DNA from 4 places in the Streptomyces sp. NPDC050703 genome. Region 2 is predicted to be linked to each of the others. Evidence: riboswitches for the same ligand, from Rfam matches in the RefSeq annotation. Region 2 holds a riboswitch; each other region holds the start of a gene.

Region 1 (7,653 bases), on a different contig from region 2:
GCTCGACCCGACGCGGCCCTTCCTGCGCCCGCACGCCCCGTGGCCCGACCGGGCCGCGACACCCGCCGCCACGCCCGACATGCCCGCGCAGCCGGCGGGGGCGCCGCCGCAGCAGGACGTCGCCCGTGCCGTGGACGACGTCAAGCGGCTCCTCGGCGAGGGCCGCATCACCCAGGCCGTGGACATCCTCGGCGCGATCCTGCCCGCCGCCGCCGCGAAGCACGGCGAGCACTCACCCGTCGTACGCACCCTGCGCAAGCAGTACGCGGCCACGCTCATGGACGACGGCCAGTACCGCCGCGCCCTGCCGGAGCTGCGGCGCCTCGCCGACGAGCGGGCCGCCGAGTCCGGCCGGGCCGACCCGCACTCCCTCCAGTTCCGCTACGAGGCCGCCCAGTGCCTCGAACAGCTCGGCGAACCGGCCGCCGCGCTCGCCGAGTACCGCGCGCTGCTCCCCTACTACGAGAACCAGTACGCCACCGACGACCGCCGCCAGTCCCTGGAGATCCGCCGCCGGGTCGGCCATCTGCTGCTCGCCCTCGGCGACCGGCCCGCCGCCCACGACACCCTGGCGCGGCTGCTGCACGACGCGGAGCTGCTGCACGGCCCCGGCCACCCCTTCCCGCAGGAGATCAGGCGGACGCTCCAGTGGCTCGGACAGGTGCGCGGATAGCGTCGGGCGGGGGAGCGGGGCAGGGTGCCCCGGGTGACGCCGGGTGCCCGGAATCCCGGTGAATCGTTGGTCGAATGGCTGGCCGAGAAGACGGCCACTGCCTACCATCGATCACTGCCGGACTTTGTGCACCGAAGCACAAACTCGTAGCAGGGAGGCCCACCTTGCACCGCCGCAACAGCCGCCGCACCGCGCTCGTCCTCTCCACCGCCGCGCTCGCCGCGGCCCCCCTCCTGACCGCCTGCGGGAACGACGCGCATCCGGGCGCGGCCGCCGTCGTCGGCGACGACCGCATCACGGTCGCGCAGCTGGAGAGCCGGGTGAACGAGGTGCGCGACGCGCAGCGGGCCGCCATCCCCGACGACGCGCAGTACTCCCAGGCCATCGCCAAGTCCGGCGGCCTGACGCGCTCCACGCTGCACACGATGGTCCTCGACAGGGTCCTGCACCGCGCCGCGGCCGACGCGGGGGTGAGCGTCACGCGCCGCGACGTCCAGTCCATGCGGGCGGGCCTCGAACAGCAGGCGGGCGGGCGCGAGGCCCTGGAGGAGGGCTGGCTCCAGCAGTACAGCGTGGCGCCGGCCCGCCTCGACGACAGCCTGCGCACGGAGATCGAGGCGCAGAAGCTCGCGAAGGAGCTGGGCGCCGACATGAACGCGCCCGAGGGCCAGAAGCTGTTCTGGAAGTCGCTCACCGCGGCCTCGAAGAAGCTCGACATCGACCTCAACCCGCGGTACGGCACCTGGGACGTCGAGAAGAACAAGCGCGCCGACGCCAGGACCCCGTGGGTGCGCCAGGTGACCGACGCGAGCGCGGGAAGCGCCGACCAGCGGGCATAGCGCGAGGGCCCGGCGGGGCGGTGGCGTCCGCCCGGTCCGCGGGGCGGGTTACGTTCGACGGGTGAACGAGACCGATACCCCGTCCCCGGCGGCGGCCCCCGCGGGCCGCGTCGTCCTGCTGACCACCAGCCACCGCGTCGCGCCCGGCCTGCTGTCCTGGCCCGCCTGGCAGGCCCTGCACGGTGCCGACGCGGTGCTGTGCGCCGACGCGGAGCACCCGCAGCTGCCGTACCTGCGCGAGGCGGGCGTGAGCGTGACGCACGCCTCGCCGACCGCCGAGGAACTGGTCGGCGCCTGCGCGGGCGGCCGTACGGTCCTGGTCGTCGCCACCGCCGAGGGCGACCGCGCCCTCACCGACGGCCTGGCCCGCCTCGCCGGCTCGGGCCGCTTCGCCATGCCGGACCTGGAGCTGCTGCCCGCCTCGTACGACCTGCCGGGCGCGCGCCTGCTCGACCTGGTGCAGGTCATGGACCGCATCCGCGAGGAGTGCCCCTGGTCGTCCCGGCAGACGCACAAGGGCCTGGTGAAGTACGCGCTCGAAGAGGCGTACGAACTGGTCGAGGCGATCGAGGCGGGCGACCGGGAGGAGCTGCGCGAGGAGCTGGGCGACGTACTGCTCCAGGTGGTCTTCCACGCCCGCATCGCCGAGGACGACCCGGAGAGCCCCTTCTCCGTCGACGACGTCGCGGGCACCCTCGTGGAGAAGCTCATCCACCGCCACCCGCACATCTTCGGCGACGACTCCGCGCTGACCCCGGAAGAGGTCAAGGAGCACTGGCGGCGGACCAAGGCCGAGGAGAAGCGGCGCACGTCGGTCACGGAGGGCGTGCCGCTGGACCAGCCGAGCCTGGCCCTCGTGGCGAAACTGGCCGCTCGGGCGCGGACGGCGGGGCTCCGGGTCGAGGTCCCGCGGCAGGACGGCATCGCTCACGAACTCCTCGCGCTCGCCCTGCGCGCCGAGGCCGAGGGCGTGGACCCGGAGTCGGCGCTGCGGGCCGCCGCACGGGCCTACCGGGACGCGGTGCGCGCCGCCGAGGGGCGTCGATGACCCGGCCCGGCGCGGCGAGCGCCCCCGACGCCGCCGCCCCCGACGCCGCCCACGGCTCCCCGGGGCCGGAGCTGTTCACCTGGGAGTTCGCCAGCGACCCCTACCCCGCCTACGCCTGGCTGCGGGAGAACTCCCCCGTGCACAGGGCCACGCTGCCCAGCGGGGTCGAGGCATGGCTGGTGACGCGGTACGCCGACGCCAAGCAGGCCCTCGCCGACCAGCGGCTCAGCAAGAACCCCGCCCATCACGACGAGCCCGCGCACGCCAAGGGCAAGACCGGCATCCCCGGCGAGCGCAAGGCCGAGCTGATGACGCATCTGCTCAACATCGACCCGCCGGACCACACCCGGCTGCGCAGGCTCGTCGCGAAGGCGTTCACGCCGCGCCGCGTGGCGGAGTTCGCGCCGCGGGTGCAGGAGCTGACGGACGCCCTGATCGACGCGATCCTCGCCGGGAACGGTACGGAGCGGGGGGAGGCCGACCTCATCCACGAGTTCGCCTTCCCGCTGCCCATCTACGCCATCTGCGACCTGCTCGGCGTCCCGCGCGAGGACCAGGACGACTTCCGCGACTGGGCGGGCATGATGATGCGGCATGTCAAGCCGGGCCAGGGGGGCGGCCCGCGCGGCGGCGTGGCCCGGTCGGTGAAGAAGATGCGCGGCTACCTCGCCGAGCTGATCCACCGCAAGCGCCTGGAACCAGGCGACGACCTCATCTCCGGCCTGATCCGCGCCTCCGACCACGGCGAGCACCTCATGGAGAACGAGGCCGCCGCCATGGCCTTCATCCTGCTCTTCGCCGGCTTCGAGACCACCGTCAACCTCATCGGCAACGGCGTGTACGCGCTGCTGACCCACCCCGAGCAGCGCGAACGCCTGCAGAAGGCGCTCGCGGAGGGCGACACCGGGCTCCTGGAGACCGGCGTCGAGGAACTCCTCCGCTTCGACGGGCCCGTGGAGCTCGCCACGTGGCGGTTCGCCACCGATGAGCTGACCATCGGCGGACAGCGGATCGCCGCGGGCGACCCCGTCCTCGTCGTCCTCGCGGCGGCCGACCGCGACCCCGAGCGGTTCGAGGACCCCGACACGCTGGACCTGTCGCGCCGCGACAACCAGCACCTCGGGTACGGCCACGGCATCCACTACTGCCTCGGCGCCCCGCTCGCCCGCCTGGAGGGCAGAACGGCCCTCGCGACGCTGCTCAGGCGCCTGCCCGACCTGCAACTCGCGGCCGATCCGGCGGATTTGCGGTGGCGTGGCGGGCTGATCATGCGCGGGCTGCGGACGCTGCCGGTGACGTTCACACCCGCACAGGGACCGGCCGCGGCTGACGAGGCGTCACCATTGTGACTTTCGCGTGATCTCCGCTGCATCGACTTGTGACAAGCGTTCGACTGCGGCTACGTTCACGTCGACTCGGGCACCCCGCTGCCCCGATCGCCGCACCAGTCTCCTGAAAGGCAACCGCATGCTCTCCGGCAATGGTCGTCACCGACGCCCCCGCCAGGCCCCGGCCCTCATCGTCGCGGCAGGAGTCACCGGATCCGCCATCGCCATCCCGCTCCTCGGGGCGACCAGCGCGAGCGCCGCCCCCACGGCGACGTGGGACAAGCTCGCCGAGTGCGAGAGCGGCGGCGCGTGGAGCGCCGATCCGGGCAACGGTTACTACGGAGGTCTCCAGCTCTCCCAGGAGACCTGGGAGGCCAACGGCGGCCTCGCGTACGCGCCCAGCGCCGACGAGGCCTCCAAGTCGCAGCAGATCGCCGTGGCCGAGCGCATCCTCGACGCACAGGGCTCCGACGCCTGGCCGAGCTGCGCCCCGATCGCCGGCCTCACCGAGGACGCCCCCGCGGCCGACGTGGACCCGGGCAACCCGATCGTCCCCGAGTCGTCCGGACCGGCCGGCTCCGGCTCGTCGGGGTCCGAGGGCTCCGGCAAGAAGGACGAGCCGTCCGACGAGGCGTCAGAGGCCGAGAACAAGCCCTCGGACGACGCGAAGGACGGCGAGAAGCCCTCCGGCGACGCGAGCGACACGCCGGAAGCCGGCTCCGACCGGGAGAAGGGCCGCGAAAAGCTTGACAAGTCAGGCAAGCCCGACAAGTCCCCCGAGAAGGGCGAGAAGGGCGGGGCTGGCGACAAGGCCGGGGCGGACGACACGCCCGGGAAGGGCGCGCCGGACGGTTCCGGCAAGTCCGCCGACGACGAGGCGACTTCGCCCGCAGGCCGGGACGAGGAGTCCGCGGGCTCCACCGGCCGCCACCGCGGCGGCAGCGCCGAGGAGACCGCCGAGGACGCCACCGGGGCGGCGGCGGGCGACCGTTCGGGCCGGCACGCCTCACGCGGCGGCGAGCGGACGGACAAGCCGGCCGACGGCACGTACACGGTCCGCTCCGGGGACAACCTCTCGGCGATCGCCGACGACCACGGCATCGACGGCGGTTGGGACACGCTCTACACCGAGAACAAGAAGACCGTGGGGGACGACCCGGACCTCATCCTCCCCGGTCAGAGCCTCGATCTGGGCGAAAAGCAGCGGTAGTTGACGATGCGTCCGCGGGGCACTTCGTGCTGTATGCACCTTTTGGCGCGAGTGAGAGATGGGTCTCAGAAGCCCTGATCGTCTTTGAAATTCCGGTGGTCTCCTGTCTACGGTCGTGACCGCTCGCCACTGGTGGGCCCCGCCGGTCGGTACGCCGAATCCTGCCAACGGCCGGACGGGAACAGTCGTCGCTTCGAGCGCCGTGGGCAGGAGCGGGGGACCCAAGGTAAGCGCCGTGTCATGCGGCTAGGGGTGGAGCCGCACTCGGGAGAGTGCGGCCGGGCAACTTCACTGGCCCGAACCCGACAGCTCACCTCGCAGGCGTCGGTGAGGGGATCAACTCATGCTGTTTTCCGGCAAGGGCAAGCACCGCCGTCCGTCCAAGGCCACCCGTGTCGTCACGCTCGCCGGTGTCACCGGTGCCGCCGTGGCCGCCCCGCTGATGGCCGCCGGTTCGGCCTCGGCCGCCACCAACGCCGAGTGGGACGCCGTCGCCCAGTGCGAGTCCGGCGGCAACTGGTCCATCAACACCGGCAACGGCTACCAGGGCGGCCTGCAGTTCTCGCCGTCCACCTGGGCCGCGTACGGCGGCACGAAGTACGCGCCCAGCGCAGACAAGGCCACCAAGGCCCAGCAGATAGAGATCGCCGAGAAGGTCCTCGCGGGCCAGGGCAAGGGTGCCTGGCCGAGCTGTGGCGTCGGCCTCTCCAACGCCTCCAACGGCGGCGGCGCCCAGCAGCAGGCCCCGCAGCAGCAGGCGCCCCAGCAGCAGGCGCCTCAGCAGCAGAGCAAGCCGCAGCCGCAGCAGACGCAGCAGCAGGCCGCCCCGCAGCAGCAGGCCGCGCCCAAGCCGCAGCCCGCCCCGCGCGCCCAGACCGAGAAGACCGTCGAGACCCCGACCGGCAAGACGGTCGAGAAGGGCGACGGCGAGTACAAGGTCAAGACGGGCGACACCCTGTCGAAGATCGCCGAGGCGCACGACGTCAAGGGCGGCTGGCAGAAGGTCTACAAGCTCAACGGCGACATCATCGACAACGCCGACTTCATCTACCCGGGCCAGCAGCTGCACCTCAGCTGACCCGGCCGGCTCGGCCGTGCCTCGGCGGAGGCACGGCCGCCCCCGTCCCCACGGCCCCCCGCCCCGGTGCGCGTATCCCCCGTACGCACCGGGGCGGGGTCATGTCCGCACCGCCGTGTTCGCCTTCAGCGAGCTACCGGCCAGTAGAAAAGCGGGCTTCCGTCCCGATTCCCTGGTATTTGGGCGCTTGTACGTCCCACGGGGCGGGCGGTCGGCTGGCTGAAGGCTCCGGGCCGGTTAGGCTCAGGAGACGCAGGGCCGAAGCGGCCCCGCGTAAACGCGTCACATCCCAGAAGGAGATGCTCGTGCCGTCCATCGACGTCGTCGTAGCCCGGGAAATCCTGGACTCCCGAGGCAACCCCACGGTCGAGGTCGAGGTCGGCCTCGACGACGGCAGCACGGGTCGTGCAGCCGTTCCGTCCGGTGCCTCCACCGGAGCCTTCGAGGCCATCGAACTCCGTGACGGTGACCCCAACCGTTACCAGGGCAAGGGCGTGGAGAAGGCCGTCCTCGCCGTCATCGAGCAGATCGGCCCGGAGCTCGTCGGCTACGACGCCACCGAGCAGCGCCTGATCGACCAGGCCATGTTCGACCTGGACGCCACCGACAACAAGGGCTCGCTCGGCGCCAACGCCATCCTCGGCGTCTCGCTCGCCGTCGCGCACGCCGCGTCCGAGGCCAGCGACCTGCCGCTCTTCCGCTACCTCGGCGGTCCGAACGCGCACCTGCTGCCCGTCCCGATGATGAACATCCTGAACGGCGGGTCGCACGCCGACTCGAACGTCGACATCCAGGAATTCATGATCGCCCCGATCGGCGCGGAGTCCTTCTCCGAGGCCCTGCGCTGGGGCACCGAGGTCTACCACACGCTGAAGAAGGTCCTGAAGAACAAGGGCCTGGCCACCGGCCTCGGCGACGAGGGCGGCTTCGCGCCGAACCTCGACTCCAACCGCGCCGCCCTGGACCTCATCCTTGAGGCCATCAAGGAGGCGGGCTACGTCCCCGGCGAGCAGATCGCGCTCGCCCTCGACGTCGCCGCGTCCGAGTTCTACAAGGACGGCTCCTACGAGTTCGAGGGCAAGAGCCGCTCGGCCGCCGAGATGACCGAGTACTACGCCGAGCTCGTCGCCTCCTACCCGCTGGTCTCCATCGAGGACCCGCTGTTCGAGGACGACTGGGCCGGCTGGGCCACCATCACCGAGAAGCTCGGCGACAAGGTGCAGCTCGTCGGCGACGACCTGTTCGTCACCAACCCCGAGCGCCTGGCCCGCGGCATCGAGGAGAACTCGGCCAACGCCCTCCTCGTCAAGGTCAACCAGATCGGTTCGCTGACCGAGACCCTGGACGCCGTCGAGATGGCCCAGCGCAACGGCTTCAAGTGCATGATGTCCCACCGCTCCGGCGAGACCGAGGACGTCACCATCGCCGACCTGGCCGTCGCCACCAACTGCGGCCAGATCAAGACCGGCGCCCCGGC
Region 2 (7,653 bases):
GACCACGGTGCCCGTGAGCACGGCGGCCACCACGAAGATCCCGATGCGGGTGCGGCCGGGGTGGATGCCGAGCGCCGCCGCCGTGGTGTCGCCGAGCGCGAGCAGGTCGAGGCGGCGTACGAGGAACGGCAGCATCGCGAGCGTGGCGGCGACGGGCACGGTGGCGATGCGCAGGAGTTCCCAGTTCGCACCGGACAGGCTGCCGAGCAGCCAGTACATGACCTGCTGGGTGGCCTCGGCGTCGCCGGTGCGCAGGATGAGGAAGGACGTGACGCCGGAGAGCAGGTGACCGACCGCGATGCCCACCATCACCAGCCGGGAGGCGGAGAGACCCGCCAGGGAGGTCGCGCACAGGAACACCACCGCGCCGGCCGCGGCGGCGCCGGTGAAGGCACCGAGGGGCAGCGTCAGCCCCGCGGCGGTACCGATGCCGAGCGTGGTGATGACGGTGACGGCGCCGAGCGACGCTCCCGAGGACAGCCCCAGGGTGAACGGGTCCGCGATCGGATTGCCCACCAGTACTTGTACGAGCACGCCCGCCACCGCGAGCCCCGCGCCCACCAGCAGGGCTTCGAGGACCCGCGGCACGCGCAGCCGCCAGATGATGAAGTCGTCCCCGGTGGTGGCGGCACCGTCGATCCCTCGTCCGACCGCCGAGAGGACCTGGCCCGGTGGGATGACGACGGCGCCGACGCCGACCGCGAGCACCGCGGCCACCGCGATGACCGCCAGCAGCGCGGCGACCACCACGGCGGTGGGCACGTTCCCGAGCAGCCCCGAGGCACGGCGCCGGTTCTCCGGCCGGACGGGGGGTGGTGGGAGCGGGTCGGCGCCGGGGAGTGCGCGAGGGGTTCCGCCGGGGAGTTCGGCGGGGATGTCGGCGGGGGCCGCGGCGTGGTGTTCCGGCGGAAGCGGCGGCGCGTCGGACGCGCATACCCCTGCTCCGGGCACGCCTGACTTGCGTACGTCCGGTCCGTGTACGCCCGGTCCGCGTACACCCGATCCTCGTACGCCCACTTCTCGCGACTGCCTGGTCATGAGGCGTCCTCCACGGCTTCGGCCACGGTGCGCACCGCTCGGGCGCCGAGCACGCTGGGCGACAGGAGGATGCTCTGCGGGATGGCGACCACGCGGTCGTTCTTGACCGCGTCCGTGTCCGCGAGCAGCGGGCTGGCTTTGATCGCGTCGACGAGTCGACGGCCGGACTGCCGGGAGAACCCGGTCACGGCCAGGATGACCTTCGGGTTGCTCCGGCTCGCCTCCTCGGCCGACAGCGTGGCGAAGTCACCGGGGGTGGAGGCTGCGACGTTCCGTCCCCCGGCCAGCGTGATCACGCCGTTCGCGTGACTCGACCCTCCGCTGGTGTTGATGCCCGCACCACCGGCCGGCGCCGCCGACAGACTCAGTACCGGGACCGCGTCCGCCCTCTTCCCCGCGGACGCCGTCAGGTCCGCGACCTCGCGCTTCATGTCGGCGATGAGTGCCTTGCCCTTGTCCTGTACGTGGAAGACCTCGGCGAGGTGGGTGATGTAGCGGTAGGTGGCGTCGATGTTCGTGGACCGGCCCTTGGCCGTGTCACAGGCGACCATCGCCGCGATGCCGTTCTCCTTGAGCTGCTTCTGGGTGGGGGTTCCGTCGAAGGAGCCGAGCTCGTACCGGGAGATGCCGGTCACCAGATCGGGCTTCGCCGCGATCACCGACTCCTTGTTGGCCACCTTGCCGCTCAGCACGGGCAGGGCGTCGAGTTCCTTCCGCATCGCGCCGGAGAAGTCGTCCTTGAACTCGGGCCCCGCCGTCCCGACGATCCGGTCCCCGAGGCCGAGCGCGATCAGGAACGCGGCGGCTCCCGCGTCCAGGGTGACCACCCGCTTCGGGACTTCGGCGACATCGGCCGTGGCGGGGCAGGCCGCCGAGGTCCCGTCTCCCGTGGAGTCGTCGCCTGCCTTGCCCGGCCGGTCGGAGGCGGACGCGGAGGACGTCGACGACGGGGAGGCACAACCGGACAGGCCGCCGACGAGGAAGGTGAGGGCTGCGGCGAGCACGGCAGCAGTGGGTCTTGGACGCACCGTTGTTTCACGTACCTTTCGGGGCGATGAGGGCGATGAAAGCGGTGGAGCGGGTGGGCGCGGACTGGTGGTGGTTCTGCGTGAGTGCCTGGCACTGCAGTAGTCGTGCCGGATGCGCGCCGAGTTCCGAGCAGTTCGCGGTCGGGCGAACGCGGCGCGGACAAAGGCAGTTCGGGCGGAGACAGTTCGGGCGGAGGCGGTTCGGGCGGAGCCGGTTCGGGCGGAGCCGGTTCGGGCGGAGCCGGTTCGGGCGGAGGCGGTTCGGGCGGAGGCGCGGGAAAAACCGTTGGGCCGCCCGCTCCACTGCGTGCAAGATCGACTCGTGGACACCTATCTGACGACCGAGCGCTTGGCCCTGCGGCACTTCACCGTCGATGACGCGGAGCTGCTGATCGAACTGGACAGTGACCCGGCGGTGATGCGCTACCTGAGCGGCGGCGAACCGACCGCGCCGGAGACCGTCCGCGAGCGCCATCTGCCGAACATCCTGGCCGGCTACGAGAAGTGGGACGGCGACCTCGGGCTCTTCGCCGCGCACGAGAGGGACGGCGGCGCTTTCATCGGCTGGTTCCATCTGCGTCCCGAGCCGGACGGCCCGCTCGACGAGGTCGAACTGGGCTACCGGCTGCGGCAGGCGGCGTGGGGCAGGGGCTACGCCACCGAGGGCTCGCGGGCCTTGCTGGACAAGGCGTTCACGCGACTCGGCGTGCGCGTGGTCCGGGCCGCGACGATGTCCGTGAACCACGGCTCGCGCAACGTCATGGAGAAGCTGGACATGGAGTTCGCTGCCGCCATCCCCACTCCTCCTGACATGGAGGCGGTCGAGGGTTCCGAGTTCGGAGGCGTGCGGTACGAGATCACCGGGGAGCGGTGGAAAGCGGGACAGCGGGGGCAGTAGGTGCGGCTGGAGCCGGCAGTTCGGCGCCACGGGTAATCCGCTTTCCACCTTTTACTCACCGCATTAGGCAGTCAACAGAACCCGGCTGACATCCTGTCGGAATTCGACAGCAATTCGGCGTGGTGACGCGCGACGTCCTCAACTCGCCCCGGGCGCCGAGCATTTCGAGCCCGGAAACCCATGGCTCGTCCCACGAACGCCAGAAGCCGGAAGCCGGAAGCCGGAAGTCCGAAGCCGGCCGCCAGCGGCCGAACCGCGCCGTCGGCCCGACTGGTCAGCCACTCACAGAAGGCACTCCCGGGCGAACGCACGCCCCCGATCCGCCCGGTATGACCAATTTATGCAGATAGCCCCCACCCCGCCGCGTACTCCTGAGTGAAATGAGTCACGCCGCCCATCGTGCGGCTCAAAACGCCCGAGCGGATTTCCCGTTCCAGGCAAAGAAAGTTGGGTCTATCGATCAAGGAAGGGCCCGCTTTCTGATCATCAGAAACCGATCCCGCGCTTTCTCCGGGTGAATTCGGGACTTGTTCCTTCGGGCCTTTCTCGCCTAACGTCACCGTCAATCCGGATGGAACGCCGAATCCTGCCGCTGTCCGGAAACCCTCCCACCCACTCACTCACTTACGCATGGCAGGAGCGGGGGACCCAGGTAAGCCGCCGGTCCGGATTACGGAACGGCTCGGGGTGAAGTCGCGCGCACAGTGCGGCCGGACATCTCCCGTCCGAACCCGACAGCTCACCTCGCAGGCGACGGAGAGGAATTTCGTCATGCCCGCAAAGGGAAAGCACCGCCGCCCCAAGTTCAGCGCGCTCCACCGGGGCATCGCCCTCGCGGGGACGGGCGGGGCCGTTCTCGTACTCCCCGTGCTCGGTGCGACCGCCGCCAACGCGGCGCCGGCCGGTGCGGTCACCGAGCCCGCCGCGGCCCCGGCGACCTATGTCGTCGCCGCGGGTGACTCGCTCGCCACGATCGCTCAGGAGCACTCCGTGAGCGGCGGCTGGGAGAGCCTGTACGAGAACAACCGCGACGTCCTCGGTGGCGACCCGGGCCTCATCCACCCCGGCCTGAAGCTCACCCTCGGCGAGAAGGACGCGGCCGAACCCAGGCCGGCCGCCGAGCGGGCGGACCGTTCCGAGCGCGACAGCGCGGCCGCCGAGCCCGCCGCCGCCCCGGCGGAGAAGACCTACACCAACGATCTCGACGGCTGGATCAAGGAGTCGCTCGACATCATGGCCCAGCACGGCATCCCCGGCACCTACGAGGGCATCCACCGCAACGTGATGCGTGAGTCCTCCGGCAACCCGATGGCCATTAACAACTGGGACTCCAACGCCGTCGCCGGCACCCCCTCCAAGGGTCTGCTGCAGGTCATCGCGCCCACCTTCGCCGCCTACCACGTGCCCGGCACCTCGCTGGACAGCTACGACCCGGTCGCCAACATCACCGCCGCCTGCAACTACGCGGCCGACCGGTACGGCTCCATCGACAACGTGAACGGCCCGTACTGATCCCCGTACCCCACCCCCCGCCGCATGCCCTCTGAGCCCCGGCACGCCATGCGTCCGGGGCTCAGCCCGTAACCGGAGCGAGTGCGGGCGGTGTTGCTTACGCGTCAGCCCGCCCGGGTGACGCGGTGGCGAAGGGGCCGCCCTCGCCGAACGCGAGCCGTGCGAAGTTCTCCCCGATACGGCGGTGCCCCGCGGGGTCGGGGTGGATCGCGTCCGGCAGCGGGAACTCGGCGTAGTCGCTCTCGCCGTAGAGTTCCCGGCCGTCGAGGTAGTGCAGGTGGGGGTCGTCGGCCGACCGCTGTCCGACGATCCGGGCGAGTTCGTCGCGGATGACGTTCAGGGTCAGACGCCCGGCGGCCCGTTCGGCCGGGTCACCCGTGGCCTTGAACCGCAGGGTCCCGCCGTCGAAGTCGGGCATGAGGGGGCCGGGGGTGTCCTCCTGGACCGGGCACAGGACGGGGGACACGACCAGCAGGGGTGCCGTCGGGTGGCCTTCGCGGATGGTGTCGAGGAAGCCGTGGACGGCGGGGCCGAAGGCGCGCAACCGCATGACGTCGGCGTTCACGACATTGATGCCGATCTTGACGCTGATCAGGTCCGCCGGGGTGTCCCGCATGGCACGGGCGGTGAACGGGTCGAGCAGCGCGCTGCCGCCGAACCCGAGGTTGACCAGCTCCACGTCGCCCCGGGCCGCCGCCAGGGCGGGCCAGACGGCGGTGGGGTGGGCGGCGTTCGAACCATGGCTGATGGAGCTGCCGTGGTGCAGCCACACCCTGCGCCCCCTGTCCGGCGCCGGCTCGATCGGCGCATCGGTGCGCAGGGTGATCAGCTCGGTGATCTCCGTGTGCGGGAGCCAGATCTCGATGTCCTTGTCACCCGCGGGCAGACCGGCGAACCGGGCGGTGCCGGGAGGCCCCTCCCTCAGCTCGGCGGACTGGGTGACCATGTCGGTGACCGTACGGAGATTGCCGCCGGTCACCGTGGCCTGCGCGGTGAGGCGGCCGTCGACCAGCAGGTCGTAGACGCCGTCCGCCGGGGGCGGGAAGCCGCGGTAGGTCCGCTTGGTGGGCAGGGTGTCCAGCTCGACGGTCGTGGCGCGGGTGCGGAATGCCAGGCGTACGCCGGAGGGCTGCGCCTCGGCCACGGCGAGCTGGTCGTCGGGGATCTGGCGCCGGGCCCGGGCGGGAAGGCGGTGCGGGAGCAGGCCGTGCGCGGTCGGTTCCAGATCTAGGAAGCCTCGCAGGAGGTCGGGGGTGACGGGGGTGGTGACAGGGGTGGTGCCCCAGCCGTGATCAGTGCTCATCGCTCAGTGCCTCGCCTTGCCTTGTCCTGCCTGGTAGCGCCTTGCCTTGCTTGCCCGGTCATGTCTTGCCCTGCCCTGCCGGCCTGGTCCTGCCTTGCCGGCCTGGTCCTGCCTTGCTTGCCTGGTCATGCCCTGTGTCAGCTCGTCGGCCGGGGGGGGGCGGGCGGGCCGTCGGCCGGAGGCCCTGGTGGCCCGCTCCTCACGGCGTGACCCGGCGGGGGTTGTGCAGCAGAGCGTCGAGGGAGTCGAGGACCCACATCCACGACTCCTGCGAGTCGACGGCGGTGTGGCTGAAGCTCCCGGCCATCTCCAGGCTGACGTAGCCGTGGAACATGGCGCCCAGCATCCGGACCGCGTGTGTCTGGTCCGGCTCCGTCAGGTCGTAGCCGCGCAGGATCGCCCGCGTCATCTGGGAGTGCCGCACCCCGGCGCCGGCGGCGGCCGTCTCGGGGTCGAGCCTGAGGCGGGCCGCGTCATAGCGGCCGGGGTGCTCCCGCGCGTAGTCGCGGTAGGCGTCGGCGAAGGCGGTCAGCGCGTCCTTCCCTGCGCGCCCGGCCACGGCCTCGGCGACCCGGTCCGCCAGCTCCTCCAGCGCGAACAGGGCGATCCTCGTCCTGAGGTCCTGGGAGTTCCTCAGGTGCGAGTACAGGCTCGCGACCTTGACGTCGAACCGCCGGGCGAGCGCCGAGACGGTGACCTGGTCGAAACCGACCTCGTCGGCCAGTTCCGCCCCCGCCCGGGTCAGGCGCTCCGGAGTCAGCCCTGCTCTAGCCATAACCTTCGCCCCATCCCACGACAAGCTTTAATCGTTTGCCTAACGGTTTTAGGAAACTTAGCCTACCGCTCATGAGACCGTTGACCGAGCAAGAGATCCGTACCGCGTTCGTGAACTGCACCAAGGGCGAGGCGAAGCGCCTGTCCGTCCCCCGCGACCTGGCCGAGCGGCCCTGGGACGACCTGGACTTCCTGGGCTGGCGGGACCCCCAGTCCCCCGGCCGGGCCTACCTCGCCACAGAGCTGGAGGGCCGCCCCGTAGCCCTGGCGATGCGCTGCCCCGGCTCGGGGGTGTCCCACACGCGGCGCAGCATGTGCACTCTGTGCATGACCAGTCACACGGGCGGCGTGTCGCTGATGGTCGCCCCGAAAGCGGGCAAGGCCGGGCAGCAGGGCAACTCCGTGGGCGCCTACATGTGCAGCGACCTCGCCTGCTCCCTGTACGTGCGGGGCAAGAAGGACGCGGGGATAGGCGGGCGGTTCCACGAGTCGCTCACCTTGGAGGAGCAGAACGAGCGGACCGTGGCGAACCTCTCCGCGTTCATCGCGTCGGTCACCGCGTGACGGGGGCGCCGTCGGTGACGGCGCCCCTGCCCCGACGGCGGCCAGGGCCTGCCGCGCAACCCGGTAGGGCCGGTCAGACCGCGGTGGGCAGCGCGTTCTCCCCGGCGACCACCCGGCTCGCGCGGCCTACGGCGCGGAGAGTCTGGGCTTCCACGGGGCGCCCCATGCCGCGTTCCTGTCCGTCACCGGCTACGGCGTGGCCGACTGGCCGCAGGGCCTGCGACAGATCCTAGTTCCAGGGGTCGGTGAACGAACGGCCCGGTACGGGCTTGGCGATGAGGGCGACGGCGATGAAGAAGTTGACCTGGCCGATCGCGAACATCAACGTGGTGAGCGCCTTGGCGTCGTAGTGCTCGGCCGCCTGGGCGTACAGCTCGTCGGACACCCGCTCACCGTGCGAAGGCGCCTGCAGCACCGCCTCCACCAGGGCCAGCGCGGCGCGCTCCGCACCGGTGAAGTAGGGCGAGGTCTGCCAGGAAGCCACCGAGGTGATCCGCTCCTCCGACTGCCCGGCCTTGCGCAGGAATCCGGTGTGC
Region 3 (7,653 bases), on a different contig from region 2:
GGAACCGGTACGCCGTGCATGCCGTCGGGCGGTTCCTGCGGTTCTACCCGGAGCCCTGGGGCGCCGATGAACCCCGGCTGACCCGGCTCGTGCTCATCGGGTCGGACATCGACGCGGCGGGCCTGGGGAAGGGCCTCGACGCCTGTCGCGCGGACGCCCCGCACACCGCTGACGAGCAGGGCATGTGGGGCGTGCTGCGCTATGTGCAGGAGCCCGAGGAGACGGCGGAAGCCGACCCGGAGGGGTAGAGCGGCTACACCGGTCCGGCCACCGCCGCCACCGGCTTCGCCAGGGAGACGCCCGAGCCGTCGCGGCGCGGGTCGATGTCCGGGAGCGTGGCCGGCGTGCCGTTGCGCTGTGCCGCGTGCGGGGGCGTCGGGCCCGCCCAGGCGAAGCTCAGGCAGTCCTCGCCCTTCAGGAACCGCTGGACGCGCACGCCGCCCGTGGCGCGGCCCTTGCGCGGATACTGGTCGAACGGCGTCAGCTTGGCCGTGGTCTGGACGGAGTCGTCGAGCGTGCCGCGCGATCCCGCCACCGTGAAGACGACCGCGTCCACCGCCGGGTCGACCGCGGTGAAGGAGATGACCTTCGCCCCCGCGGCCAGCTTCACACCCGTCATACCGCCCGCGGGACGGCCCTGGGGGCGGACCTGGGAGGCCTGGTAGCGCAGGAGCTGGGCGTCGTCCGTGATGAAGACCAGGTCCTCCTCGCCCGTACGCAGCTCGGCCGCGCCGACGATCCTGTCGCCGTCCTTGAGGGTGATGACCTCCAGCTCCTCCTTGTTCGAGGGATAGTCCGGCACCACCCGCTTGACCACGCCCTGCTCGGTGCCAAGGGCCAGGCCCGGCGACGACTCGTCGAGGGTCATCAGACAGATGAGCTTCTCGTCCTTCTCCAGGGGGAGCAGCTCGGAGACGGGTGCGCCGCCGGAGAGGTTGGGCGCGCCCATCGTCTCCGGGAGCTGCGGCAGGTCCACCACGGAGAGGCGCAGGAGCCGCCCCTGGGAGGTGACCGCGCCGACCTCGCCGCGCGCGGTGGCGGGCACCGCCGAGACGATCACGTCGTGCTTGACGCGCTTGGTGCTGCCCTCCCCGAAGGGGTCGCCGTTGGCCGTGCGGGCCAGGAGGCCCGTGGACGACAGGAGCACGCGGCAGGGGTCGTCGGCGACCTGGAGCGAGACCGTGGCGGCGGGCGAGCCCGCCGACTGGAGGAGCACCGTGCGGCGGTCGGTGCCGAACTTCTTGGCGACCGCGGCCAGTTCGGACGAGACCAGCTTGCGGAGCTCCGCGTCCGAGTCAAGGATTCCGGTCAGCTCGTCGATCTCGCCGTTGAGCTTGTCGCGCTCGGACTCCAGCTCGATGCGGTCGAACTTGGTCAGACGGCGCAGCGGGGTGTCCAGGATGTACTGCGTCTGGATGTCGCTCAGCGAGAAGCGCTCGATCAGGCGCTCCTTGGCCTGCGCGGAGTTCTCGCTGGAGCGGATGAGGCGGATGACCTCGTCGATGTCCAGGAGCGCGACCAGGAGGCCCTCGACCAGGTGCAGGCGGTCGCGCTTCTTGCCGCGGCGGAACTCGCTGCGCCGGCGCACCACGTTGAAGCGGTGGTCGAGATAGACCTCAAGGAGTTCCTTGAGGCCGAGGGTGAGGGGCTGGCCGTCGACCAGTGCCACGTTGTTGATGCCGAAGGACTCCTCCATCGGCGTCAGTTTGTACAGCTGCTCCAGGACGGCCTCCGGGACGAAGCCGTTCTTGATCTCGATGACCAGACGCAGGCCGTGCGAGCGGTCGGTGAGGTCCTTGACGTCGGCGATGCCCTGGAGCTTCTTCGAGCCGACCAGGTCCTTGATCTTGGAGATGACCTTCTCGGGCCCCACGGTGAAGGGCAGCTCCGTGACGACGAGGCCCTTGCGGCGCGCCGTCACGTTCTCCACGGTGGCCGTGGCGCGGATCTTGAAGCTGCCGCGGCCCTTCTCGTACGCGTCCCTGATGCCGGTCAGGCCGACGATCTTGCCGCCGGTGGGCAGGTCGGGGCCCGGCACGTACTTCATCAGGGTGTCGAGGTCGGCCCCCGGGTGCCTGATCAGGTGCCGGGCGGCGGCGATGACCTCGCCGAGGTTGTGCGGCGGCATGTTCGTCGCCATGCCGACCGCGATGCCCGACGCGCCGTTGACCAGGAGGTTCGGGTATGCCGCCGGGAGGGCTGACGGCTCCATCTCCTGGCCGTCGTAGTTCGGCTCGAAGTCGACCGTGTCCTCGTCGATCGACTCCGTCATCAGGGACGTGGCGTCGGCCATCCGGCACTCGGTGTACCGCATGGCGGCCGGCGGGTCGTCGTTGCCCAGCGAGCCGAAGTTGCCGTGGCCGTCCACCAGGGGCAGGCGCATCGAGAAGGGCTGCGCCATGCGCACCAGGGCGTCATAGATCGACGCGTCGCCATGGGGGTGCAACTTACCCATGACCTCGCCGACGACACGGGCGCACTTCACATAGCCGCGGTCGGGGCGCAGACCCATCTCGTTCATCTGATAGACGATCCTGCGGTGCACCGGCTTCATGCCGTCGCGGGCGTCCGGCAGGGCGCGGGAGTAGATGACCGAATACGCGTACTCGAGGAAGGAGCCCTGCATCTCGTCGACGACGTCGATGTCGAGGATCCTCTCCTCGAACGACTCGTCGGGCGGCGGGGTCTTCGTGCTGCGGCGGGCCATCGCTGCTGCGGCTCCTTCGACAAGCAAGTGCGGGTTCTGACGCCGACCATTGTGGACTGTCCCACTGACAACGCCGACCACGACCCGTGCACCGGCGGTGTCGGAGGCGACTACGCCGTGAGCGGACCGGGAACTTCGTGAGGTGTCGGCACGCTGCATACAGTGGCGGGACTCGCAGCAATTCTGCAGATTCAGCGATCGAAGGGACGTACATGCCCATGGGTCACACGGCCACAGCCGAGCCCGGCTCCGGCGGCCTGACAGCGACCGAGCACCGGCTGGCCAACGGCCTGCGCGTGGTGCTCTCCGAGGACCACCTGACCCCGGTCGCCGCGGTGTGCCTCTGGTACGACGTCGGCTCGCGCCACGAGGTCAAGGGACGGACAGGTCTTGCTCACCTTTTCGAGCACCTCATGTTCCAGGGCTCGAAGCAGGTGTCGAACAACGGCCACTTCGAGCTGGTCCAGGGCGCCGGCGGCTCGCTCAACGGCACGACGAGCTTCGAGCGCACCAACTACTTCGAGACGATGCCCGCCCATCAGCTGGAGCTGGCCCTGTGGCTTGAGGCCGACCGGATGGGCTCGCTGCTCACCGCGCTAGACGAGGAGTCCATGGAGAACCAGCGGGACGTGGTGAAGAACGAGCGCCGCCAGCGCTACGACAACGTCCCCTATGGCACCGCCTTCGAGAAGCTGACCGCCCTCTCGTACCCGGAGGGCCATCCGTACCACCACACGCCGATCGGCTCCATGGCGGACCTGGACGCGGCCACCCTGGAGGACGCGCGCCAGTTCTTCCGTACGTACTACGCGCCGAACAACGCGGTGCTCTCGGTCGTCGGCGACATCGACCCGGAGCAGACGCTCGCCTGGATCGAGAAGTACTTCGGGTCCATCCCCTCGCACGACGGCAAGCAGCCGCCGCGCGACGGCTCCCTGCCCGAGCGCATCGGCAGGGAGATCCGCGAGGTCGTCGAGGAGGAGGTCCCCGCCCGCGCCCTGATGGCCGCCTACCGGCTGCCGGAGGACGGCACGCGTGCGTGCGACGCGGCCGACCTGGCGCTGACCGTCCTGGGCAGCGGTGAGTCGTCGCGGCTCTACAACCGGCTCGTGCGCCGGGACCGCACCGCCGTCGCCGCCGGGTTCGGCCTGCTGCGGCTCGCCGGCGCGCCCTCGCTCGGCTGGCTCGACGTGAAGACCTCGGGCGACGTCGAGGTCCCCGTCATCGAGGCCGCCGTCGACGAGGAGCTGGCCCGCTTCGCCGAAGAGGGTCCCACCCCGGAGGAGATGGAGCGCGCGCAGGCGCAGCTGGAGCGCGAGTGGCTCGACCGGCTCGGCACGGTCGCGGGCCGCGCGGACGAACTGTGCCGGTACGCCGTCCTCTTCGGTGACCCGCAGCTCGCCCTCACCGCCGTGGGACGCGTCCTCGACGTCACCGCGGAGGAGGTCCAGGAGGTCGCCAAGGCCCGCCTGCGGCCCGACAACCGCGCGGTGCTCGTGTACGAGCCCGTGGCCGCCGGAGGCGCCGGGGAGACGGCCGCCGACGGGACCGAGCAGACCCCCGCCGGCGAGACCGAACAGGAAGAGGAGGCGGCGAAGTGACCGAGGCCGCGACCATGCAGTTCCACCCGCAGCCAGAGCCCGGCACGGCCAAGCCGTGGGCCTTCCCCGCCCCCGAGCGCGGCGCCCTGCCCAACGGCCTGACGGTGCTGCGCTGCAACCGCCCCGGCCAGCAGGTCGTCGCGGTGGAGGTCCACCTGGAGGCCCCGCTGGAGGCCGAGCCCGCGGGCCTCGACGGCGTCGCCACGATCATGGCGAGGGCCTTCAACGAGGGCACGGACAAGCACTCCGCCGAGGAGTTCGCCGCCGAGCTCGACCGCTGCGGCGCCACCATGGACGCGCACGCCGACCACCCCGGCGTCCGCGTCTCCCTCGAAGTGCCCGTCTCCCGCCTGCCGAAGGCGCTCGGACTGCTCTCCGACGCCCTGCGCGCCCCCGCCTTCGCGGACAGCGAGATCGAGCGCCTGGTCCGCAACCGCCTCGACGAGATCCCGCACGAGGCGGCCAACCCGGCGCGCCGGGCCGCCAAGGAGCTGTCCCGGCAGCTCTTCCCGGCGAGCTCGCGCATGTCGCGCCCGCGCCAGGGCACGGAGGAGACGGTCGGCGCCATCGACTCGGCGGCGGTGCGCGCCTTCTACGAGAAGCACGTCCGTCCGGCGGCGGCCACCCTGGTGGTCGTCGGCGATCTGCAGGGCGTCGACCTGGACGAGATGCTCGCGGACACCGTCGGCACCTGGACGGGCAGCACGGCGGAGCCGCGCCCCGTGCCGGCCATCACCGCCGACGACACCGGCCGTGTGGTCATCGTCGACCGTCCCGGAGCCGTGCAGACGCAGCTCCTGATCGGCCGCATCGGCCCGGACCGGCACGACCGCGTCTGGCCGGCCCAGGTCCTCGGCACGTACTGCCTCGGCGGGACCCTCACCTCCCGGCTCGACCGCGTCCTGCGGGAGGAGAAGGGCTACACCTACGGTGTGCGCTCCTTCGGCCAGGTCCTGCGCTCGGCCCCGGACGGCTCGGGCGCCGCGATGCTCGCCATCAGCGGATCGGTCGACACGGAGTCCACGGGCCCCGCGCTCGAAGACCTCTGGACGGTGCTGCGCACGCTCGCCGCGGAGGGCCTGACCGACGCCGAGCGCGACGTGGCGGTGCAGAACCTGGTGGGCGTCGCTCCGCTCAAGTACGAGATGGCGGCCTCCGTGGCGGCCACGCTCGCCGACCAGGTCGAGCAGAACCTCCCGGACGACTACCAGGCGCAGCTCTACCGGCAGTTGGCCGCCACCGGCACCGTGGAGGCCACCGCGGCGGTCGTGAGCGCCTTCCCGGAGGACCATCTGGTGACGATCCTCGTGGGTGACGCCGCGCGCATCGAGGAGCCCGTCAGGGCCCTCGGCATCGGCGACGTGAGCGTCGTCTCCGGCTGAGCGGCGGCGCGGAGTCAGGGCATACCGGGACCCCGGTGGCCGTTTGTGGCCCCGGGGTCCCCATATGTCCGAATTACCATGGAGGTTGCCTGTCTGCCGTGTGGCGTGCGCTACAAAAGAGGCGTTCTGTTTGTCGTTCGAAAGAGGACACGTTTAGCGTCGGTCCGGCTGTTCGTCACGCAGTACGCCGCAGCCGCGGCACCGGACAGTCATCGCCGAGTCCCCGTACGGCGCGAGCCAGGGGAGCCGGGGACCCACACGTCCCTTGGGGTGAATCGGGCACCTTGCCGCACGGTGAGGGACTCGTAGGAGACCTTCCTGCTCCGAACCCGTCAGCTAACCCGGTAGGCGAGAGGGAAGGAAAGGACCAGCCGCTTCATGGCGTTCACCCGTGCCACCGGGAAGCACCGTCGTCCGAGCCGCCTGACGCGCACCACGGCCAACGCCGCCGGTGTCGCCGCGCTCACCACCACCGGTGTCATCGGGAGCCTGGCGGGCCCCGCGCTCGCCGCCGCCGACGACGCGCCCATCGAGCACACCGGACTCACCCAGGCGATCTCCGTCGGCGACTCGCTCGCCGACGGCGTCGACGCGCAGGCCGCCGCCCAGCGCCAGGCCGCCGACGACGCCGCCGCGGCCAAGAAGGCCGAAGAGGCGGCCAAGAAGGCCGAAGAGGCCGCCAAGAAGAGGGCCGCCGAGGAGAAGCGCAAGGCCGAGGCCGAGGCCAAGGCGAAGGCCGAGAAGGAGCGCGAGGAGAAGGAGCGCGCCGCCCGCGCGGCCGAGCGCAAGCGCCTGAACACCTACGCCTCCCCGATCGCCGGCTCCTACGTCTCCACGGGCTACCAGACCGGCGGGGCCATGTGGTCCTCCGGCAGCCACACCGGCGTCGACTTCCACGCCTCCTCCGGCACCCCGGTCCACGCGGTCGGCTCCGGCACCGTCGTCGAGGCCGGCTGGGGCGGTGCCTACGGCAACAACGTCGTGATCAAGATGAACGACGGCACGTACACCCAGTACGGCCACATGTCCTCCCTCGGTGTCACCGTTGGCCAGACGGTCACCCCGGGCCAGCAGATCGGCCTCTCCGGCTCCACGGGCAACTCCAGCGGCCCGCACCTGCACTTCGAGGCCCGCACCAGTGCGGAGTACGGCTCGGACATCGACCCCGTCGCCTACCTCCGCGCGCACGGCGTCAACGTCTGACACGTCTGACCGACGCGACCGACACCCCCGCGTCGTACCGACACCCCCGCGTCGTACCGACACCCCCGCGTCGTACCGAAAGCCCCGGCTCACGAATGAGCCGGGGCTTTCGCCGTCTGGCCAAAAGATATCCATGAATTCCCTCGCCCCGTCGGAAAACGCGACACCCTGCAATAGAGTCGCGGAAAGAGCGTCGGTCGACCGCGTCGCGCGGTATCAAGGCGGAGGTCAGGGCATGCGCATTCCCGCGCACTCGGTATGCACGGCGATACGGGACGACATCATTTCCGGAGTCCATGAGAGAGGCAGCCGGCTCACCGAGGACCTCCTCGCACGCCGCTACGGCGTCTCGCGCGTTCCCGTGCGCGAGGCCCTGCGCACCCTGGAGGCCGAGGGCTTCGTCGTCAGGCGCAGGCACGCGGGCGCATGCGTCGCCGAACCCACCGAGCAGGAGGCGGCCGACCTGCTCGACGTGCGCTCGCTGCTGGAACCGCTCGTCGCGGCCCGCGCGGCGCGCCGCCGCACCGACGCCCACCTCAAGGTCCTGCGCGGCCTCGTCAAGGTGGGCGGGGAGCGCTGCCGGAAGGGTCAGGGGGAGGATCTGGCCTCGCTGGAGGGCTGGTTCCACGAGACGCTCGCCCAGGCGTCCGGCAGCCCCGGGCTGATCACGCTGCTCGCCCAGCTCCGGCAGAAGACCGCCTGGATGTACGCCGTCGAGCCCTCCGCCGCGCCGGACGAGGCCTGGGCCGAGCGCGCGGCG
Region 4 (7,653 bases), on a different contig from region 2:
CGGACAAGGGGCAGATCGTCGCGCTCCTCGCGATGGTCGTCGTCGCCATGGCGTTCGTGAGCAACGTGAATCTGGACGGCTCGACCAAGGCCTATGTCGTCCCGTCCCTGCTCGTCGCCGCCGGCGTCGCTCTTGTCTGGCGGCAGGCCGACAACGCCCGCAGGGCCCGCTGGATGGCGGTCGGCCGTCGTCGGCGCACCCTGACGCTGGCCCGCTCGGCTGCCGGGGTGCTCCTGGTCGGTGCCGGTGTCTCCGGCATCTTCGTGCTCCAGGGGTCGGCCGCCCACCTGGGGGCCGTGCTGCAGGCCGCGCTGGCCGTGCTGGTCGGCATCGCGCTCCTCGCCGGCCCCTATCTCGTCCGCATGACGCAGGATCTCTCGGAGGAGCGGCTGATGCGCATCCGGGCCCAGGAGAGAGCAGAGGTCGCCGCCCACGTGCATGACTCCGTGCTGCACACACTCACCCTGATCCAGCGCAACGCCGAGAGCGCGAGCGAGGTGCGCCGCCTCGCCCGTGCCCAGGAGCGCGACCTGCGCGCCTGGCTCTACAACCCGGAGGGCACCGGCAAGGACGAGGACGAGGAGCCCGACACCCTCGCCGAGGCGGTCCGTCGCAGCGCGGCGGAGGTCGAGGACAAGCACGGCGTGCCCATCGAGGTCGTCGTGGTCGGCGACTGCCCGCTCGACGAGCGGCTGAGCGCGCAGATGCAGGCCGCGAGGGAAGCGATGGTGAACGCCGCCAAGTACGGTGGCGAGGGCGGCGCGGTGCAGGTCTTCGCCGAAGTCGAGGGAGAGACGGTGTTCGTGTCCGTCCGGGACCGCGGCCCCGGCTTCGACCTGGATTCCGTGCCGGACGACCGCATGGGCGTACGAGAATCGATCATCGGCCGCATGCAGCGCAACGGCGGCACGGCGCGGCTGCGCGCGGTGCCCGGCGGCGGCACGGAAGTCGAGCTGGAAATGGAGAGGACGGCGACGACATGAGCGACGCGACCGAGGCGAACGAGCCCGTGGAGCCGACCGGTTCGGACGAGGGCGGCGGTGCGGGCGGGCGTCGCGTGCGGGTCGTGCTCGTCGACGACCACCGGATGTTCCGCACCGGGGTGCAGGCGGAGATCGGCCGGACCGACGTCACCGGCGTCGAGGTGGTCGGAGAGGCGGCCGATGTCGACCAGGCGGTCACGACCATCACGGCCACACGGCCCGAGGTCGTCCTTCTCGACGTGCACCTGCCCGGTGGCGGAGGTGTGGAAGTGCTGCGCCGCTGCGCGCCGTTGATGGCGGACGCGGAGAATCCGGTGCGCTTCCTCGCGCTCTCGGTCTCCGATGCCGCCGAGGACGTCATCGGTGTCATCCGCGGCGGCGCCCGCGGGTATGTCACCAAGACCATCACCGGCACCGACCTGGTGGATTCGATCTTCCGGGTGCAGGACGGCGACGCGGTGTTCTCGCCGCGTCTGGCCGGCTTCGTCCTGGACGCCTTCGCCTCCACCGACGCGCCGCCGGTCGACGAGGACCTGGACCGCCTCACTCAGCGGGAGCGGGAGGTCCTGCGGCTCATCGCGCGCGGGTATGCGTACAAGGAGATCGCCAAGCAGCTGTTCATCTCCGTGAAGACCGTTGAGTCGCATGTGTCGGCGGTCCTGCGGAAGCTGCAGCTCTCCAACCGCCACGAGCTGACACGGTGGGCGACGGCGCGGCGGCTGGTCTGAGCGGAGCCATCGGCAGTGCAGTGCGCGAGGCCGAGGCGGCGGGACGACCGGGTTCGACGAGGGCAAGGGGCCGGTCAGTGGGCGGCGTCTGCCGAGGGCATCGGCCCGGGCCGGCTGCTCAAGCCACCCGCGTGGCTCCCGCGAACGGCATCTGGTCGACCGGTGCCAGCCGGACCGGAGCGCTCGGGTTGGGGGCGTGGATCATCTGACCGTTGCCCACGTAGATGCCTACGTGGCTGATGCCGGAGTAGAAGAACACCAGGTCACCGGGGCGGAGCCCGGAGCGGGGCACGCGCTCGCCCGCGGCGATCTGCGCATAGGAGGTGCGGGGCAGTGAGACGCCTGCCGCGCGGTACGCGGCCTGGGTGAGCCCTGAGCAGTCGAAGGCGTCGGGGCCTGTGGCGCCCCACACGTAGGGGCTGCCGATCGCCTGGTACGCGTAGGAGACGGCGGATGCCGCCCGGGCGTTGGGAGCCTTCGACGCAGCCCCTGCCGCCTGCCGGGCATCCGTGCGGGACGTCCGGGGGCCGTCGGCGTCCGCCTGGCCTTCGATGCGCTCGTCCGTGGCTTCCGCGCGCTGCTCGGCGGTGAGCCGGGAGAGGAGTCGCTTGGCCTCGGAGAGCTTTCCGGTGACCGTGGCCTTGTGCTTGCGCAGCTCCGCCTGGCGTGCCCGGAGGGTGGCCAGGCGGCCGTCGGCCTCGTCGTGCAGCTGGTCGATGCCCCGCAGATGCTCCCGTACGCCGCTGACCGTGGCGGCCTGGTGGCTGCCGGCCCGGTCGGCGAGCGAGGCGCGCTCCAGGTACTGCTCGGGGTCCGAGGAGAGCGCGAGCTGCAGGGAGGGATCGAGGCCGCCGGCGCGGTACTGGGCGGTCGCGTAGGAGCCGAGGCTCTGCCGGGCGGTGTTGAGCCTCTGCGTCCTGCGGGCCGCCTCGTCACGCAGCTCGCCCAGCGATTTCTCCGCCTTGTCGACCTTCTCCTTGGCGCCGTTGTACTTCTCGGTGGCGATCTCCGCCTCGTGGTACAGCGCGTCGACCTTCGACCTCACCTCGGCCGGGCCGAGCTGCGGCTCCGCGTGCCCCGTGCCGTCGAAGGCGGTCGCGGAGGCGGCTCCCGCGAGGACGATCGTGGCGGCTGTGCGGGCCGTGCTCCCGCTGAACGAGCGGTGCCGGGGCTTGCGGTGTGCTGCCACGAAGAGAGCTCCTCACATGTCCGGCGGCGGCCCGCACAGGGGGAGCGGACCGCCGCCGGACCTTTCTCGGCGGTGGTGTCCGACTGCCGCCCGTGCGCCGGGCGGCATTGGGGAGCCGGTCACCTGGGGAAGGACGCTAAGCGGGGCCGTCACGGGTTGGCCGCGGATTGTGCGCAACTGTCGTGAGTGGGCGGAACGGTGAACGGGTCTGACCGTGGCGGTCGCGAAGCGGGGCGGCCTTCGTGTACGGCCCTGACCGATACGGCGGATACAACCGTCCGGCCCTCGCAGAGCTGCTACGGGCCCGCCTGCGACCGGCGTGGGGGGCGAGGGTTAGGCTCCGGCCCATGGACGTACTCATCCATCTCTTCGTCGCCCTGCACATCATCGGCATCGCCTGCCTCCTGGGCGGCTTCCTGACCCAGATGAAGCAGATGGGCCAGGGCACGGCCCGCTTCGTCCCGGCGATGCTGCACGGTGCGCTGACCATGCTCGTCACCGGTGTGGTCCTGGTGGGCCTCAACCAGGCCGACGACAACGCGGTCAACAACCTCAAGATCGGCATCAAGATGGCCGTGCTGATCGTGATCCTCGCGCTGGTCTATGTGAAGCGTGACGAGGAGAAGATCGACAAGGGCGTGTTCGGGGCGGTGGGGCTGCTGACCACGGCGAACATCTTCATCGCCGTGCTGTGGACCTGATGCCGGGCTGCTGAGAACGGGACCAGGGAAACGCCCTCCACGCACGCGTGGAGGGCGTTTTCGTCTTCCGTGGTGCCGTTTCCGTAGTCACTCCGGCACCGGCAGGGCGAGGCGCGGTGCGGTGCGGCAGGGTGCGGAGAGATGGAGCTAGGCCGGGCGCACCACGCTGTGGATCGGCATGTAGTAGATGGACTCGACGCGGACGTTCGCGCCCGGCTTCGGGGCGTGGATCATCTTGCCGTCGCCCGTGTAGATCCCTACGTGGCTGATGTCGTCGTAGAAGAAGACCAGGTCACCCGGTTCGGCGTCCGCCGTCTTCACGGTCGTCCCGACCTTGACCTGGTCCCATGTGGTGCGCGGCAGTGATATCCCGGCGGCCTTCCAGGCGTCCTGGGTGAGGCCGGAGCAGTCGTAGGAGTCGGGGCCCGCGGCGCCCCACACGTAGGGCTTGCCGATCTGGGCCTCCGCGAAGTCGATGACCTTCGCGGCCTTGGTGGCGTAGCTCCCGTCCGAGCTTCCGGAGCCGGAGCCGGAACCGGAACCTGTGCCCGGGCCAGAACCCGAGCCGGTGCCCTGACCGTCTCCCCGCTCCTTCTCCCGTTCCCGCTGCGCCGCCTCCTCGGCCCGGCGCTCGCGCTCCGCCTCGGCGGCCTGCTCGCGGGCCAGCCTCTCGGCCTTCCGCTTCGCCTCCCGCTCCCTCTCGCGCTCGATCGCCGCGAGCCGTGCCTTCTCCTCGGCGGTCAGGTCCGACAGCAGCTCGCGCGCCTCGCCCAGCTTCTTCTGGACGGTCCGCTTGCTGGTCCGCAGGTCGTCCCGCGAGTCGGTCAGCGTCCCAAGGCTCCTCGCCGCCTTCGTGCGCTGCTTCGTCGCCGCCGCCCGCTGCGTCTCGTAGTCGTCGACGGCCTTCTTCTGCCGCGTGGTCAGCCGGTCCGCCAGGTGATTCTGGTCGAAATAGCCCTGCGGATCGTCGGCCAGCAACATCGTTGCCGTCTCCGAGACGCCTCCGGTGCGGTACTGCGCGGCGGCGAAGGAGCCGAGTTCCTGACGTGCGTCGTTCAGCTTGTCCGTGCGTTTGGCCACATCGTCCAGGAGGTGGTCGACCTTCTTGCGCTGCTTCTCGGTCTTCTCCTTGGCCGAGTTGTACTTCTGGGTGGCCACGCCCGCCTGGTGGTAGAGGTCGTCGACCTTCTTCCGCACCTCTTCGAGGCTGGGCCTCGTGGGCGAGGCGGGCGCGGCCTGGGCGCTCTGCGACAGAAGCGCCACGGAGGTGAGGGCGGCCGTGGTGATGCCGACGGCGGGGGCGGTGCGGACTCCGGCCGGCCGGTTCCGCGGCTTGCGGTGCGACGCCAAGGGAGGCGACTCCTTCCGTAGCCCGCCTACCGGGTTAGCTGTCGGGTTCGGGCGGATGGTCCGGAAGGTTGCCCTACGGTTCCGTACTGCGCACGGGACCGATTCACCCCAGGTTCTCGGTGGGTCCCCGGCTCCGAACATGTCGGACTCGGCGGGGGCCGCGCGTTCCCGGCGGGGTTCGCCGGTGGGAATACGAGCGGCCCGCGCAGCACGCTAGCCAACTTGTGCGACGCCTGTGAAGGTCGATGCTCGATATGCCCGATACGTTTTCGTGACGTTACGAGGCTCCGGCGCGGCCCGTGCGCAGCGTGCCCACAGGGCCGTCTCGGACGGTGTCCGGCCGTGGACATGCCGTGAGCGACGGACGGGTCGGCGGAACCCGGCGCGGGTTGTCAGTGGGTCCGCCTAGACTCGGGAGGCGATGAGCAGCCTCTTTGACGACAGCTTCCTGGCGGACCTGCAGCCCTCCCGGGCCGCGGACGAAGAACACCCGCCCCCGCCCGAGGACAGCGCTCCGGAGCACGTTCCGGACGATTTGTTCGACGGGAAGTTCGACGCGCCCATGACCCGGGACACGCACTACCGGGACGGTGCCCCGCGCCCGGTGACCGACCCGGCGACGCTGCTCGAAGGACTGAACGAGAACCAGCGCGCGGCCGTCGTGCACGCGGGTTCCCCGCTGCTCATCGTCGCCGGCGCGGGCTCCGGCAAGACCCGCGTCCTGACCCACCGCATCGCGTACCTCCTCGCCGAGCGCGGTGTGCACCCGGGCCAGATCCTCGCGATCACCTTCACGAACAAGGCCGCGGGCGAGATGAAGGAGCGCGTCGAGCAGCTCGTGGGCCCCCGGGCCAACGCGATGTGGGTGTCGACGTTCCACAGCGCCTGCGTCCGCATCCTGCGCCGCGAGTACAAGAAGCTGGGCTTCACGTCCTCGTTCTCGATCTACGATGCCGCGGACTCCAAGCGCCTGATGGCCCTGGTCTGCCGCGACCTCGATCTCGACCCCAAGAAGTTCCCGCCGAAGTCGTTCAGCGCCAAGATCTCCAACCTCAAGAACGAGCTGATCGACGAGGAGGACTTCGCGGGCCAGGTCGCTGGGGGCACCTCCCAGGCCGGCGGCTCTGGGGGAGGCTTCGAGCAGACCCTCGCCCAGGCCTATGCCATGTACCAGTCACGTCTCCGCGAGGCGAACGCACTGGACTTCGACGACCTGATCATGACGACGGTCAACCTCCTGCGCGCCTTCCCGGACGTCGCCGAGCACTACCGCCGCCGCTTCCGCCACGTCATGGTCGACGAGTACCAGGACACGAACCACGCGCAGTACGCCCTGGTGCGCGAGCTGGTCGGCCCCTCCGGGGGCGAGGGCGACGACCCGGCCGAGCTGTGCGTGGTGGGTGACGCGGACCAGTCGATCTACGCCTTCCGCGGCGCCACCATCCGCAACATCCTCCAGTTCGAGGAGGACTACACGGACGCGACGACGATCCTCCTCGAACAGAACTACCGCTCCACGCAGACGATCCTGACGGCGGCCAACGCGGTCATCGAGCGGAACGAGAGCCGCCGCCCGAAGAACCTCTGGACCAACCAGGGCGCGGGCGCGCGCATCACCGGCTATGTGGCGGACACCGAGCACGACGAGGCGCAGTTCGTCGCCGACGAGATCGACCGCCTGGTGGACGCGGGAGACGCGAAGGCCGGCGACGTCGCGATCTTCTACCGGACGAACGCGCAGTCCCGCGTCTTCGAAGAGATCTTCATCCGCGTCGGCCTGCCCTACAAGGTCGTCGGCGGCGTCCGCTTCTACGAGCGCAAGGAGGTCCGCGATGTGCTGGCCTACCTGCGCGTTCTCGCCAACCCCGAGGACGCCGTCCCGCTGCGGCGCATCCTGAACGTACCCAAGAGGGGCATCGGCGACCGTGCCGAGGCGATGATCGACGCGCTCTCGCAGCGCGAGAGGATCTCCTTCCCGCAGGCGCTGCACCGTGTCGACGAGGCATACGGAATGGCGGCCCGCTCCACGAACGCCGTCAAGCGGTTCAACACGCTGATGGAAGAGCTGCGGACCATCGTCGAGTCGGGCGCGGGCCCGGCCGTCGTCCTGGAAGCCGTACTCGAACGCACGGGCTATCTGGCCGAGTTGCAGGCCTCGACGGACCCGCAGGACGAGACCCGCATCGAGAACCTCCAGGAGCTCGCGGCCGTAGCGCTGGAGTTCGAGCAGGAGAACGCCCAGCGGGAAGAGGCCCAGACCGCCGGTGGTGAGGCTGCGGCGGGCGATGCGGGAGCAGGTGAGGCGGGAGCAGGCGATGCGGTGACGGCGCCGGCAGGATCGCTCTCCGACTTCCTTGAGCGTGTCGCACTGGTCGCCGACTCGGACCAGATTCCGGATGAGGAGGACGACGGCTCCGGAGTCATCACCTTGATGACGCTCCACACCGCCAAGGGCCTGGAGTTCCCTGTCGTGTTCCTGACCGGCATGGAGGACGGCGTCTTCCCGCACATGCGCTCCCTCAGCCAGGTCAAGGAGCTGGAGGAGGAGCGCCGCCTGGCGTACGTGGGCATCACGCGCGCACGGGAGCGGCTCTACCTCACGCGCTCCTCGATGCGCAGCGCCTGGGGCACGCCCTCCTACAACCCGCCGTCGCGCTTCCTCGAAGAGATTCCGGATACGCATCTGGACTGGAAGCGGAAGG

What was found. Region 2 has a riboswitch for cyclic di-AMP ahead of AB0I16_RS11705 (LysM peptidoglycan-binding domain-containing protein). Riboswitches for the same ligand answer to the same signal wherever they lie in the genome.
Region 1: linked by a shared signal. The riboswitch ahead of AB0I16_RS18400 (transglycosylase family protein) and the one ahead of AB0I16_RS11705 (LysM peptidoglycan-binding domain-containing protein) in region 2 are both predicted to bind cyclic di-AMP.
Region 3: linked by a shared signal. The riboswitch ahead of AB0I16_RS02300 (M23 family metallopeptidase) and the one ahead of AB0I16_RS11705 (LysM peptidoglycan-binding domain-containing protein) in region 2 are both predicted to bind cyclic di-AMP.
Region 4: linked by a shared signal. The riboswitch ahead of AB0I16_RS05010 (C40 family peptidase) and the one ahead of AB0I16_RS11705 (LysM peptidoglycan-binding domain-containing protein) in region 2 are both predicted to bind cyclic di-AMP.

Annotation. Positions count from the first base shown of each region.
Region 1 is NZ_JBFAHX010000017.1:145,021-152,673, forward strand. Features, by position in the region: gene AB0I16_RS18375 (protein kinase) at 1-673, shown strand, start outside; gene AB0I16_RS18380 (SurA N-terminal domain-containing protein) at 838-1,512, shown strand; gene AB0I16_RS18385 (nucleoside triphosphate pyrophosphohydrolase) at 1,574-2,560, shown strand; gene AB0I16_RS18390 (cytochrome P450) at 2,557-3,909, shown strand; gene AB0I16_RS18395 (transglycosylase family protein) at 4,028-5,098, shown strand; cyclic di-AMP (ydaO/yuaA leader) riboswitch at 5,287-5,437, shown strand; gene AB0I16_RS18400 (transglycosylase family protein) at 5,442-6,176, shown strand; gene eno (phosphopyruvate hydratase) at 6,482-7,653, shown strand, end outside.
Region 2 is NZ_JBFAHX010000009.1:117,740-125,392, forward strand. Features, by position in the region: gene AB0I16_RS11690 (iron ABC transporter permease) at 1-951, opposite strand, end outside; gene AB0I16_RS11695 (ABC transporter substrate-binding protein) at 1,035-2,042, opposite strand; gene AB0I16_RS11700 (GNAT family N-acetyltransferase) at 2,389-2,964, shown strand; cyclic di-AMP (ydaO/yuaA leader) riboswitch at 3,576-3,730, shown strand; gene AB0I16_RS11705 (LysM peptidoglycan-binding domain-containing protein) at 3,736-4,476, shown strand; gene AB0I16_RS11710 (GDSL-type esterase/lipase family protein) at 4,574-5,779, opposite strand; gene AB0I16_RS11715 (TetR/AcrR family transcriptional regulator) at 5,979-6,554, opposite strand; gene AB0I16_RS11720 (FBP domain-containing protein) at 6,626-7,117, shown strand; gene AB0I16_RS11725 (carboxymuconolactone decarboxylase family protein) at 7,347-7,653, opposite strand, start outside.
Region 3 is NZ_JBFAHX010000002.1:141,519-149,171, forward strand. Features, by position in the region: gene AB0I16_RS02280 (GTP-binding protein) at 1-248, shown strand, start outside; gene AB0I16_RS02285 (DNA topoisomerase IV subunit A) at 254-2,707, opposite strand; gene AB0I16_RS02290 (pitrilysin family protein) at 2,920-4,308, shown strand; gene AB0I16_RS02295 (pitrilysin family protein) at 4,305-5,690, shown strand; cyclic di-AMP (ydaO/yuaA leader) riboswitch at 5,894-6,056, shown strand; gene AB0I16_RS02300 (M23 family metallopeptidase) at 6,069-6,893, shown strand; gene AB0I16_RS02305 (GntR family transcriptional regulator) at 7,129-7,653, shown strand, end outside.
Region 4 is NZ_JBFAHX010000004.1:56,718-64,370, reverse strand. Features, by position in the region: gene AB0I16_RS05030 (PspC domain-containing protein) at 1-983, shown strand, start outside; gene AB0I16_RS05025 (response regulator transcription factor) at 980-1,711, shown strand; gene AB0I16_RS05020 (NlpC/P60 family protein) at 1,830-2,900, opposite strand; gene AB0I16_RS05015 (hypothetical protein) at 3,248-3,601, shown strand; gene AB0I16_RS05010 (C40 family peptidase) at 3,749-4,951, opposite strand; cyclic di-AMP (ydaO/yuaA leader) riboswitch at 4,959-5,115, opposite strand; gene pcrA (DNA helicase PcrA) at 5,373-7,653, shown strand, end outside.